DNA from 3 places in the Erwinia sp. TECH1 genome. Region 2 is predicted to be linked to each of the others. Evidence: predicted binding sites of a transcription regulator. Region 2 holds the regulator's gene; each other region holds the start of a gene.
The links. The regulator PurR, encoded in region 2, represses purine synthesis genes. The targets are predictions, from matches to a motif close to CANGCAAACGTTTGCNTG.
Positions count from the first base shown of each region.

Region 1: a site for PurR is predicted at 1,778-1,795, ahead of ACVWZ0_RS00530 (nucleobase:cation symporter-2 family protein). Genes of this name have one in related genera too.
Region 3: a site for PurR is predicted at 1,727-1,744, ahead of serA (phosphoglycerate dehydrogenase). Genes of this name have one in related genera too.

Region 1 covers NZ_JBSRZK010000001.1:105,515-109,678, forward strand. Annotated here, with positions in the region: gene recG (ATP-dependent DNA helicase RecG) at 1-987, shown strand, start outside; gene ACVWZ0_RS00525 (SDR family oxidoreductase) at 1,025-1,687, opposite strand; gene ACVWZ0_RS00530 (nucleobase:cation symporter-2 family protein) at 1,848-3,230, shown strand; gene ACVWZ0_RS00535 (AsmA family protein) at 3,335-4,164, shown strand, end outside.
Region 2 covers NZ_JBSRZK010000001.1:2,106,550-2,110,713, reverse strand. Annotated here, with positions in the region: gene rnt (ribonuclease T) at 1-46, shown strand, start outside; gene ACVWZ0_RS09945 (Grx4 family monothiol glutaredoxin) at 108-446, opposite strand; gene ACVWZ0_RS09940 (C40 family peptidase) at 807-1,589, shown strand; gene purR (HTH-type transcriptional repressor PurR) at 1,909-2,934, shown strand; gene punR (DNA-binding transcriptional activator PunR) at 2,965-3,873, opposite strand; gene punC (purine nucleoside transporter PunC) at 3,988-4,164, shown strand, end outside.
Region 3 covers NZ_JBSRZK010000001.1:3,902,684-3,906,847, forward strand. Annotated here, with positions in the region: gene ACVWZ0_RS18270 (5-formyltetrahydrofolate cyclo-ligase) at 1-405, shown strand, start outside; gene serA (phosphoglycerate dehydrogenase) at 399-1,634, opposite strand; gene rpiA (ribose-5-phosphate isomerase RpiA) at 2,238-2,897, opposite strand; gene ACVWZ0_RS18285 (LysR family transcriptional regulator ArgP) at 3,096-3,992, shown strand; gene ACVWZ0_RS18290 (oxidative stress defense protein) at 4,083-4,164, opposite strand, start outside.

The sequences.
Region 1 (4,164 bases), 2.0 Mb from region 2:
GCCATCGCCAGCGGCCAGGTATCGATGATTGTCGGCACCCACGCCATTTTCCAGGAACAGGTGCAGTTTAACGGCCTGGCGCTGGTGATTATTGACGAGCAGCACCGCTTTGGCGTCCACCAGCGGCTGGCGCTGTGGGAGAAAGGTCAGGAGCAGGGTTTTCATCCTCATCAGCTGATTATGACCGCGACGCCGATCCCGCGTACGCTGGCGATGACCGCCTATGCGGATCTGGAAACCTCCACCATTGACGAGCTGCCGCCGGGCCGTACGCCGGTCACTACCGTCGCCATTCCCGATACGCGGCGCGCCGATATTATTACCCGCGTGCAGAACGCCTGTAGCGGCGAAGGTCGCCAGGCCTACTGGGTCTGTACGCTGATTGAAGAGTCGGAACAGCTGGAAGCCCAGGCCGCCGAAGCCACCTGGGAAGAGCTGAAGCTGGCGCTGCCAGAGCTGCACGTCGGGCTGGTGCATGGCAGGATGAAACCCACCGAGAAGCAGGCGGTGATGCAGGCGTTTAAACAGGGCGAGATTGACCTGCTGGTCGCTACTACGGTCATCGAAGTTGGCGTGGATGTGCCTAATGCCAGCCTGATGATCATTGAAAACCCGGAAAGGCTGGGCCTGGCGCAGCTGCATCAGCTGCGGGGCCGCGTCGGTCGCGGCTCGGTTGCCTCCCACTGCGTGCTGCTTTATAAAGCGCCGCTGAGCAAAACCGCGCAGAAACGCTTGCAGGTTCTGCGCGACAGCAACGACGGCTTTGTGATTGCGCAATGCGATCTGGAAATCCGCGGTCCTGGCGAACTGCTGGGCACGCGCCAGACGGGCAACGCCGAATTTAAGGTAGCCGATCTGGTACGCGATGGCGCGATGATCCCGGAAGTGCAGCGCGTCGCCCGCCATATTCATCAGCACTATCCTGAACAGGCGCAGGCGCTGATTGAACGCTGGATGCCGGAAACCGAGCGCTATACCAACGCCTGACCCCCGGCAGCCTGCTGTCTTTTCTCCTGCTCTGCGGCTACCGGCCGCTAAAGGCAGCCATCGCGGCGACCGCCTCGTTAACGGGCTGCTCGCCGCCGGTTAACTCAATAATCACCCTTTTCACCTCTGGCTGCTCAATCAGCGAATGCAGCACAGCGGCCACATCATCGCGCGGGATGGTGCCGTAAGGGATGGCCAACCCGGCGTTGACTTTTCCCGTGCCCGCTTCGTTAACCAGCGTGCCGGGCCGCAGGATCACCCAGTCCAGTGAGGTGGCGGAAAGCATCACGTCGGCCTGCTTTTTTACCTGCATATAGTGCTCAAAGCCCGGCGAAGGCGCCTTGCCCCTTCCGGCATCCGGAAAAGCGGAAACCAGCAGAAAACGCTGAATACCGGCCAGCCTGGCGGCCTCGGCAGCGAAGCGCGCGCCACGGCCGTCAATGCCGTCGGTGAGATCTACGCCAGCGCCTGCTGCGCCTGCGGAGAACACCACGGCATCGCAGCCCTGCATCGCCGCCGCCAGCCTTTCGCTACTGGTGTTCATCAGGTCGATATTGACCGGTTTTACACCATCGGCTTCCAGCGCCTCTTTTTGACTGTCCCGACGATGCAGCCCCGTTACCTGATGGCCCGCATTGACCAGCCGTTTTCTGAGACGTCGCCCCACGCCGCCCGTTGCGCCAATAATAAATACGTTCATTGTGTGCTTCCTTTTTTCTGGCCCGCAGGCGCGATGATTAAGCTTAGTGAATTGTGGTTCGCTTTGCCGTCCGGCGTTTAGCCGATGCTGTTGGCAATCGTTTGCTTTTGCCGTGGAGAAGCTTAAAATCGCCACTTTGTTCGCCACGGAACCCCTGAGCATGTCCGCTAATTTTTCTGAAGCCAGCCGCAGCGCAGCGCCCGCTGCAAAAAGTGAATTAATTTACCGCCTTGAAGATCGTCCCCCGCTGCCGCAAACGCTGTTTGCTGCCTGCCAGCATTTGCTGGCGATGTTTGTGGCGGTTATCACGCCCGCACTATTGATCTGCCAGGCTTTGGGCCTGCCCGCTCAGGACACGCAGCATATTATCAGCATGTCACTGTTCGCCTCCGGGGTCGCCTCGGTGCTGCAAATAAAAACCTGGGGGCCGATAGGATCGGGACTGCTGTCGATTCAGGGCACCAGCTTTAACTTTGTGACGCCGCTGATCATGGGCGGCATGGCGCTGAAAAACGGCGGCGCTGATGTGCCGACCATGATGGCCGCCCTGTTCGGCACGCTGATGCTGGCTTCCGTTACCGAAATGGCGCTTTCCCGCGTGCTGCATCTGGCGCGCCGCGTAATTACGCCGCTGGTTTCCGGCATTGTGGTGATGATTATCGGTCTGTCGCTGATCCAGGTCGGCCTGACCTCTATCGGCGGCGGTTTTGCCGCCATGGGCGATCACACCTTTGGTGCGCCAAAGAACCTGCTGCTGGCCGGCGCGGTGCTGCTGGTGATTATTTTGCTGAACCGCCAGCGTAATCCTTATTTGCGCGTGGCTTCTCTGGTGATAGCCATGGCCGTTGGCTATCTGCTGGCCTGGCTGATGGATATGCTCCCCGCCGGAACCGCCGCAACGAACCAGCCGCTGATTGCCGTGCCACAGCCTTTCTATTACGGGCTGGGCATCGACTGGAATTTGCTGATCCCGCTGATGCTGGTATTTATGGTGACCTCGCTGGAAACCATCGGCGATATTACCGCCACTTCCGACGTTTCCGAACAGCCGGTCAGCGGCCCGCTCTATATGAAGCGGCTGAAAGGCGGCGTGCTGGCGAACGGCCTGAACTCGTGCGTCTCGGCGCTGTTTAATACCTTTCCCAACTCCTGTTTTGGACAGAACAACGGCGTGATCCAGCTGACCGGCGTCGCCAGCCGCTACGTTGGCTTCGTGGTGGCGCTGATGCTGATCGTGCTGGGGCTTTTCCCGGCGGTCAGCGGCTTTGTGCAGCATATTCCTGAACCGGTGCTGGGCGGCGCGACCATCGTTATGTTTGGTACGATTGCGGCCTCGGGCGTGCGCATCGTCTCGCGCGAGCCGTTGAATCGTCGGGCGATTATGATTATTGCGCTGTCGCTGGCGGTGGGACTGGGCGTTTCACAACAGCCGCTGATCCTGCAATTCGCACCGGAATGGCTGAAAACGCTGCTCTCTTCCGGCATCGCCGCCGGCGGCATTACCGCTATCATCCTGAATCTGCTTTTCCCGCAGGAGAAATAGCGTAAACGGCAGAGGGCAAAGCGCCTTCTGCCGTCTTCCCAGGGTTGAGCTTCGCGCATAAATCAGGCATAACACCCCTTATTGCAAGCGCACAGGGATAGCTCATGAAATTTGTTGGAAAAATTCTTCTTTCGCTGCTGGTTATCCTGCTGGCATTGGTCATTGTGTTGTATCTACTGCTGCAAACTCGCTGGGGAGCCAGCTGGCTCAGCCGCACCGTTAGCCAGCACAGTAGTTATCAGCTGGCAGTCGGCAAGCTGGAGCATAATTTTTCCGCGCCATCGCATCTCATCCTTCATGACGTTTCGTTCGGCCATAAAACCCGACCAGCCACCCTGGTGGCAAAAAGCGTCGACTTAGGGTTAAGCGCCGGGCAGTTTTCACGGCCGCTGCATTTTGCCAGCGTTTTGCTTAACCAGGGTACGCTAAGAATTACCAGCAAAACCAGCCAACTGCCTCTTTCCGCAGCGCGTTTGCAGCTGAGCGAAATGGCGGTTAGCAGCCATCACGACATGCTGCCCCTGGACGCTCAGCACGTAAACGGCGGCGTGATGCCGTGGCAGCCCGAGGCGACAAGCTTTATCGGTAATAATGCCAGCTTCCAGTTCAGCGCCGGATCGCTGACGTTTAAAGACATTCCCGCCAGGAATGTGCTGATTGAAGGCCGCATCAGGTCCAAACAGCTGGAGCTTAGTAATATGGGCGCCGACGTGGCGCGCGGATCGGTGACGGCCAGCGCACAGCGTGACGAGCAGGGCAGCTGGCAGGTCAGCACGCTAAGGCTGAACAATCTGCGTCTGCAAAGCAGCAAAACGCTTGCCGAATTTCTACAGCCTCTACTGACGCTGCCCGTCGTGCATTTCGAGCGAGTGGATGTAACCGATGCCCGACTGGAAGGTCAGAACTGGGCGGTGACCGATCTTAATCTGGCGTT
Region 2 (4,164 bases):
ACGTCTGGGCGGCTGGCCGCTGGCGGAAACGGCGAACCTCGACTAAAAAAAACAGGCCTGACGCATTGTCAGGCCTGTCCGATAGTCTCTTCGCTTAGCGCAACGTTTTATTCTGTTGCGTCGGAAGGATATTTCTGCGCCGTCTCTTTGATCAGCTGCTGCAGTTCGCCCGCCTGAAACATCTGAATAATGATGTCACAGCCGCCGACCAGCTCGCCGTCTACCCACAGCTGTGGAAAAGTCGGCCAGTTGGCGTATTTAGGCAGCTCAGCACGAATTTCCGGATTCTGCAGGATATCGACATAGGCGAAACGCTCGCCGCAGGCGGACAGCGCCTGTACGGCCTGCGCGGAAAAGCCGCAGCTTGGCAGTTTTGGGGAACCTTTCATATACAGCAGAATCGGGTTTTCTGCGATCTGGCGCTCAATCTTCTCAATGGTGCTCATAAATGCCTTCCTCAATCGGCTACTTCGTGTCTGTATAGTGTAGCGAGTCTGCGAGCGTGATGAAAATGTCATTTTCAGTCGCCCGCTGACGCTACGGTCGGAAAACAAAATGTTAAAATACCATTTTCGGTCCGGCGGTGCTGCGTTAACTGTAAATATCAGCGGCAAATTTGCGCAGATAAATGTTTGAACAGGCTAAATTTTACAGCTTTTACCGCTTTGCGACGATTGAAACAAAAAAGGCCTTACTTTTTAGTAAAGAGTTCGATTAGAATCGTCCTGACTGACTGCCCAGGCGCAGATCTCCTTATTTAGCCATGCTCTTGCCACTGGCGGGAGCACAAACTGTTAATGGTAAAGATGCGTTTACTCATCACGTTGCTGATGCTGGCCTTTGCCCAGCTGTTTATGTCTGTGGCGCACGCATCGCCACACGCTGCCGTTAAAGCGGACCACCACAAAGCAGACAGCGCCACGCCTGCTCGTGAAGACGATCGCCGCAAGCGCCGCCCGGTGAAAACCTCTACACGTAAAGTAAAAGAAGCCAGCCCAACCAAAAGCCGTTCGCCCCTTGCTAAAAAGTTTAAGCTGCGCAAAAAAACGCAGACCGTCGCCGCTGCGCTGCCGCCCAAGAAACGCTATGGTCGTCATCGCTTGCGCAACGAAGAGACGGAAGCCTTAACCAGCGGCTCGGCCTCGGCCCCGCTTAAGCTCAGCAAAGCGCATCGCGCCCGCTATCAGAAAGCCCGCGAAACGGCGATGAGCAAGCTGATGAACCAGCTGGGCAAGCCCTATCTCTGGGGCGGCACCTCGCCCAAGACCGGTTTCGACTGTAGCGGTCTGGTCTGGTATGCCTATAAAGATCTGGTGAAGTTTAAGATCCCTCGCACCGCTAACGAAATGTACCATCTGCGGGATGCGGCTTCGATCAAGCGCAACGAGCTGGAAAAAGGCGATCTGGTATTTTTCAGCATCAACGGCCGCGCCTCGGCGGATCACGTTGGCGTTTACCTGGGCAACGGCAAGTTTATCCAGTCGCCGCGTACCGGCAAGGATATCCAGGTGAGTATGCTCAGCGAAGATTACTGGGAGCAGCACTACGTCGGCGCTCGCCGCGTCATGACGCCGAAAACTATCCGCTAGCCCACTCAGCAGGCTGGAGGCCCGGATCGCGCAAACGATCCGGGCCGGTTTACTCTTATTTGCGCAAAATTTTCGCCTGTTGCCCTAAAACCCTCGTGTTCTGCGCCTGCTCTTGTTAGAATCCACGGTTTGTTGCGCAACAGGCATTTAGCCGACATGATGTTCTGCTCAAGTCTGTTTCGCCACCCTGAACTCCCTCCTGTTATAACCATTCCGCAACAAATTATGCGCAACTTATATCAGGATTATCATCATTCCAGGCAATCGTTTAACAAACCGCTTTTCAGTGACTTACTGAACAGCGCAGGAGTCTTTTTCCATGGCAACCATAAAAGATGTGGCCAAACGCGCCGGTGTCTCAACCACCACGGTGTCCCACGTCATTAATAAAACCCGCTTTGTCGCTGAAGACACGCGGGAAGCCGTCTGGGCAGCGATCAAAGCGCTGCACTATTCGCCCAGCGCCGTGGCCCGCAGCCTGAAGGTCAATAACACCAAAACCATTGGCCTGCTGGCGACCTCCAGCGAGGCGCCCTATTTCGCCGAAATTATTGAGGCGGTTGAACACAGCTGTTTTGCCAAAGGCTATACGCTGATTTTGGGCAACGCGCATAACGAACTGGAAAAGCAGCAGGCCTATCTGTCGATGATGGCGCAAAAACGCGTCGATGGCCTGCTGGTCATGTGCGCCGAGTACCCGGATGAGCTGATTAAGATGCTGGAAGATCACCGCAACATCCCGATGGTCGTCATGGACTGGGGCGAGTCGCGCGGCGATTTTACCGACACTATTCTCGATAACGCTTTTGAAGGCGGTTATCTGGCAGGCCGCTATCTGATCGATCGCGGCCACCGCGATATCGGCGTGATCCCGGGCCATATGGAGCGCAATACCGGCGGCGGTCGTCATGCCGGCTTCCTCAAGGCGCTGAACGAAGCGGGGATTACGCTGCGCGAAGAGTGGCTGGTTCAGGGCGATTTTGAGCCGGAATCGGGCTATCGCGCCATGCAGCAGCTGCTGGCGCAAAAACAGCGTCCTACCGCGGTATTCTGCGGCGGCGACGTGATGGCGATGGGCGCGATTTGCGCCGCAGACGAGATGGGCCTGCGCGTACCGCAGGATATTTCGGTGATCGGGTATGATAACGTGCGCAACTCGCGCTACTTTACCCCCGCGCTGACCACCGTCCACCAGCCGAAAGAGCGTCTGGGCGCAACGGCCTTCAATATGCTGCTCGATCGTATTACCAGCAAACGCGAAGAGCCGCAGACGATTGAAGTGCATCCGACGCTGATTGAACGTCGCTCCGTAGCGGACGGCCCTTTCCTCGACTACCGTCGCTAAGCGCACGGGCGGCCATCCGCTGCCCGTCTTTTACGCCTCCCGCAGCCATTCGCTGTTCAGCGTTTCCGTTTCGCCTAAATAATCCAGCAGCCAGCGCAGCGCTGGCGACGCCTGCTGTTCCGACCAGCTGACGCAGCAGGGGCTATCCGGAAAAGGCGGATCCAGCCTCAGTTCGCACAGCGAGCCGTTTTGCAGCAGCGGTTGCGCAAGATGCCCCGGCACCATGCCGACACACAGCCCGGCCAGCAGGCAATCAAACGCGCTCTCCCAGTCCGGCGCGACCAGCCGTCGCTGATTATCCAGCGTCCAGGTGGTTCTTTTCGGCAGCGCGCGCGAGGTATCTTCCAGCACCAGCGAAGGCCACTCCCGGATCGCCTCCTCGCTAACCTTCTCCCGGTGTTGCGCAAGCGGATGATCCGCCTTCACCACGCAGCGCCAGTTGAGCATTCCCATATTGCGAAAGGCGAAGCGTCCGCCGACCGGAATGGCCTGCGTCGCGCCTATCGCCACGTCAACCCGGCCGTCGGCCAGCGCATCCCATACGCCGTTGAATACCTCCGGTGAAAGATGCAGTTCCATATCGGGAAAATGTCGGTAAAAATCCACCACCAGCTGGCGCGTACGCGCGGTTTTAACAATGCGATCGACGGCAATATTCAGCTGGCCGCGCCAGCCGTTGGCGACCTGCTGACACTGGCGTCGCGTGGCAAGCATTTTTTTGATAACACTCCGCCCTTCCTGAATAAAGACCTCGCCCGCCGCCGTTAAGACCACGTCCCGGTGACGCCGCTCGAACAGCGGCACCGCCAGCCACTCTTCCAGCTGGCGCACGGTATAGCTGATGGCGGACGGAACGCGATGCAGCTCCGCCGCTGCGGCGGTAAAGCTGCCGGTTCGGGCGACCGCATCAATCACCTCAAGCGAGTGTTCTGACCACATATTCTTCCTGCAAAATTTTTGAACGCAAGACGCAAATATTACCGTTTCACAACCGCTATCGCACTCTTTTACACTGCCGTCCGCTATTCACCTGATAAAAAAGAGCAAAATCTCATGCCGTCGAAAGGATTTTTACTTTACCTCGCGCTGCTCAGCGTTGCGGGTTTTCTTGCCACCGATATGTATCTGCCCGCCTTTACGGCGATGCAGCAGGATTTGCAAACCGAAGCGGGCGTCATCAGCGCCAGCCTCAGCCTGTTCCTGGCCGGGTTTGCCAGCGCGCAGCTGTTC
Region 3 (4,164 bases), 1.8 Mb from region 2:
GTTTATCTGCCCGTACTGCACCCTTTTTCACGCGGTCAGCTGCTTTTTCTGCGCTATGACACGGAAACGCTGTTGCAGCCTAACCGTCTGCGTATCCCGGAACCGCCGCTGGATATCCGCAACCTGGCCACGCTGGACGAGCTGGATGTGATAATGGTGCCGCTGGTGGCGTTCGATCGGGCCGGACAGCGTCTGGGTATGGGCGGCGGCTTTTATGACCGCACTCTGCAAAATTGGCCGCAGCACGGCCTGTTGCCGATTGGCCTGGCGCATGACTGTCAGCAGGTAGAAACATTGCCCGTGGCGGAATGGGATGTGCCTTTGCCGGCGATAATTACGCCTTCGCGGCTCTGGCAATGGCAGGAAAAGCGTCCCACGAGCGGGGACGCTTTGCGTCATCAGTAAAGCAGACGAGCGCGAATGGTGCCCGGAATCGCTTTCATCTGCTGAAGCGCGTTGTCGGCCACTTCCTTCGTCGCATCGATATCGATCACCACATAGCCCATCTGCGGCGTGGTTTGCAGATACTGCGCGGCAATGTTGATGCCCTGACCGGCAAAGATATTGTTGATGGCGGTCAGCACGCCGGGACGGTTCTCGTGAATATGCAGCAGGCGGCTCTGCTGGCCATGCATCGGCAGCGACACTTCCGGGAAGTTAACCGCTGACAGCGTCGAGCCGTTATCTGAGTATTTCGCCAGTTTACCCGCTACTTCAATCCCGATATTTTCCTGCGCTTCCTGCGTTGAACCGCCGATATGCGGCGTCAGGATCACGTTGTCGAACTCGCACAGCGGCGAATTAAACGGATCGGCGTTAGTTGCCGGCTCTTCCGGGAAGACGTCGATGGCCGCGCCGGCCAGATGTTTGTCCGCCAGCACTTTGCACAGCGCCGGAATATCCACTACCGTGCCGCGTGAAGCGTTGATCAGCAGCGAGCCGGGTTTCATCATCGCCAGCTCTTCCGCACCCATCATATTCTGGGTGGAGGCCGTTTCCGGCACGTGCAGGCTGACCACATCACTCATATTCAGCAGTTCGGAGAGGTAGCGAACCTGCGTGGCGTTGCCGAGCGGCAGCTTGCTTTCGATATCGTAAAAGTAGACGTGCATCCCTAAGCTTTCGGCCAGCACGCCCAGCTGCATACCGATATGGCCATAGCCGATAATGCCCAGCTTTTTGCCGCGCGCCTCATAAGAGCCGACCGCCAGCTTGTTCCAGATGCCGCGGTGCGCTTTAGCATTGGCGGCCGGTACGCCGCGCAGCATCAGCAGCAGCTCGCCGATGACCAGTTCTGCTACGGATCGGGTATTGGAGAAAGGCGCATTGAACACCGGAATACCGCGTTTTTCTGCGGCCTGCAAATCGACCTGGTTAGTGCCGATGCAGAAGCAGCCTACCGCGACGAGTTTTTCTGCCGCGGCGAAAATCTCTTCGGTCAGGTTGGTACGCGAGCGGATACCAATAAAGTGCGCATCGCGGATCGCTTCTTTCAGCGTTTCGCTGTCCAGCGCGCCCTTGTGAAATTCGATGTTGGTGTAGCCTGACGCCCGAAGATTCTCAATCGCGCTCTGGTGCACGCCTTCGACCAGCAGGAACTTAATCTTGTCTTTCTCCAGTGATACTTTTGCCATTTCCCGACCCTATTCAGCAGACTTCAGAAGTGACTGACTCCGTGAGGAATAAGTCAGCCTTCTGTCAAAATATCAAAATTTACGCGCGCGGCAATACAAACGATTGCCTTGCGGCCAGCACGGCAGCCGAAAGCATCAGCATAAATCGGCAGATAATCATGACACGTGAAGCATCGTCAGCAGGATCGCGAGGCGGGGGTAAATTCCGTGACATAAGTCACCAAATTTGTGGGGCAAAAGAAAAGATGTTTTTTTATAAAAATTAACCGAGGCGATAGCCGCGCCGGTAAGATCGTTTTTTTATGGCTTAGAGCTTAGAGCTTAGAGCTTAGAGCTTAGAGCTTAGAGCTTAGAGCTTAGAGCTTAGAGCTTATCGATTGTGGCCTGGCATTTAGCACCTGGCACTTAGTACTTAGTACTTAGCACTTAGCACTTAGCACTTAGCACTTAGCATTCAGAGCTTACGGCTACAGCTATGACCTGGCGCTTATAGCTATGGCTACAGCTATGACTTAGAGCCTGGCGCTTAAGGTCGCGGCTGACGGCCACGACCTTGATGCACTACCGGCCATTCCCGGCTGGTAAAACGGCCACGCTAATCAGCTAATCGCCCAGCGTTTTTACACCGTTTGCCGTGCCGATCAGCGCCACGTCCGCGCCACGCGTGGCGAAAAGCCCCACCGTGACTACGCCCGGCAGCGCGTTGATGGCTTTTTCCAGCGCGACGGCATCCAGGATTTTCAGATTATGCACGTCCAGGATGACGTTACCGTTATCGGTGACCACCTGCTGACGATATTCCGGCAGGCCGCCCAGCTTCACCAGCTCGCGCGCCACAAAGCTGCGAGCCATAGGAATGACCTCGACCGGCAGCGGAAATTTGCCCAGCACGTCGACCTGCTTGGATTCGTCGGCGATGCAGACGAACTTCTTCGCCACGGCGGCAATGATTTTTTCACGGGTCAGCGCCGCGCCCCCGCCTTTAATCATCTGCATCGCGCTGTTGATCTCGTCGGCGCCGTCAACGTAAACCGACAGGGAATCCACCTCGTTCAAATCGAAAACCGGAATACCTAAGCTTTTCAGCCGGAGCGTGGAAGCCTCCGAGCTGGAAACCGCGCCTTCAATCTCATTTTTAATCGAGCCCAGCGCATCAATAAAGTGGGCGGCGGTCGATCCGGTGCCCACGCCAACGATAGTGCCGCGTTCAACATAGTTTAACGCGGCCCAGCCAACGGCTTTTTTCAGTTCATCCTGCGTCATGGTAAGTTTAGAATCCGTGCTGCTACTGTGTGGCGATAGTATAAAGCAACCCTCGTTGAAAAAACCGCCCTGCGGCGCCATTTGTTGTCACTCTGGAAGAGAGACCGCAAAACCGGGACGCCAGCTTTAAGCGCAGGGCAAAATGGCAAAAATATGGCATAGTGCAGATTCCACACCTGAAAGAGAGCTAAAACAACAATGAAACGCCCGGACTATCGAACGCTTCAGGCGCTGGATGCAGTCATTCGCGAGCGCGGCTTTGAACGCGCGGCGCAAAAACTTTGTATTACCCAGTCAGCCGTTTCCCAGCGCATCAAGCAGCTGGAAAATATGTTTGGTCAGCCGCTGCTGGTGCGCACCGTGCCGCCTCGCCCTACCGAACAGGGGCAAAAGCTGCTGGCGTTGCTGCATCAGGTAGAGCTGCTGGAAGAAGAGTGGCTGGGCGATGAAAACAGCGGCACCACGCCGCTGCTGCTGTCGCTGGCAGTGAACGCCGACAGTCTGGCGACCTGGCTGCTGCCCGCGCTGAAAACGGTGCTGAGCGATTCACCGGTGCGCCTGAATCTTCAGGTGGAAGACGAAACCCGTACCCAGGAGCGCCTGCGGCGCGGCGAAGTAGTCGGCGCGGTAAGTATCCAGCCGCAGCCGCTGCCAAGCTGCCTGGTGGATCAGCTCGGCGCGCTGGATTATCTGTTTGTCGGCTCGAAAGAGTTCGCCGCGCGCTACTTTCCGAACGGCGTGACCCGCTCCGCACTGCTGAAGGCGCCGGCGGTGGCTTTCGATCATCTTGACGATATGCATCAGGCGTTTTTACAGCAGAATTTCGATCTGTCGCCCGGCAGCGTGCCGTGCCATATCGTTAACTCGTCGGAGGCTTTTGTGCAGCTGGCGCGTCAGGGCACGACCTGCTGTATGATCCCGCACTTACAGATTGAGCGCGAGCTGGCGGAAGGCGAACTGATCGATCTGACGCCGGGGCTGTTTCAGCGCCGAATGCTGTACTGGCATCGTTTTGCGCCGGAAAGCCGCCTGATGCGCAAAGTGACCGACGCGCTGATTGCCCACGGCCATCGCGTGCTGCGCCAGGGGGAATAGCGCTCAGGTTGGAGCGGATTTTTGCCTGGCATCCCTGGCAAAGAAAAGCGTCCGGAATGCTTACCGGACGCGGCTTTCAGCAAGCTGAGATTACTGCTTGCGCTGTAGCTCAAACACCACATCCACCTGATCGTCAAAGTGAATGCTCTGCTGCTCGTAGGTTTGCGCGGCC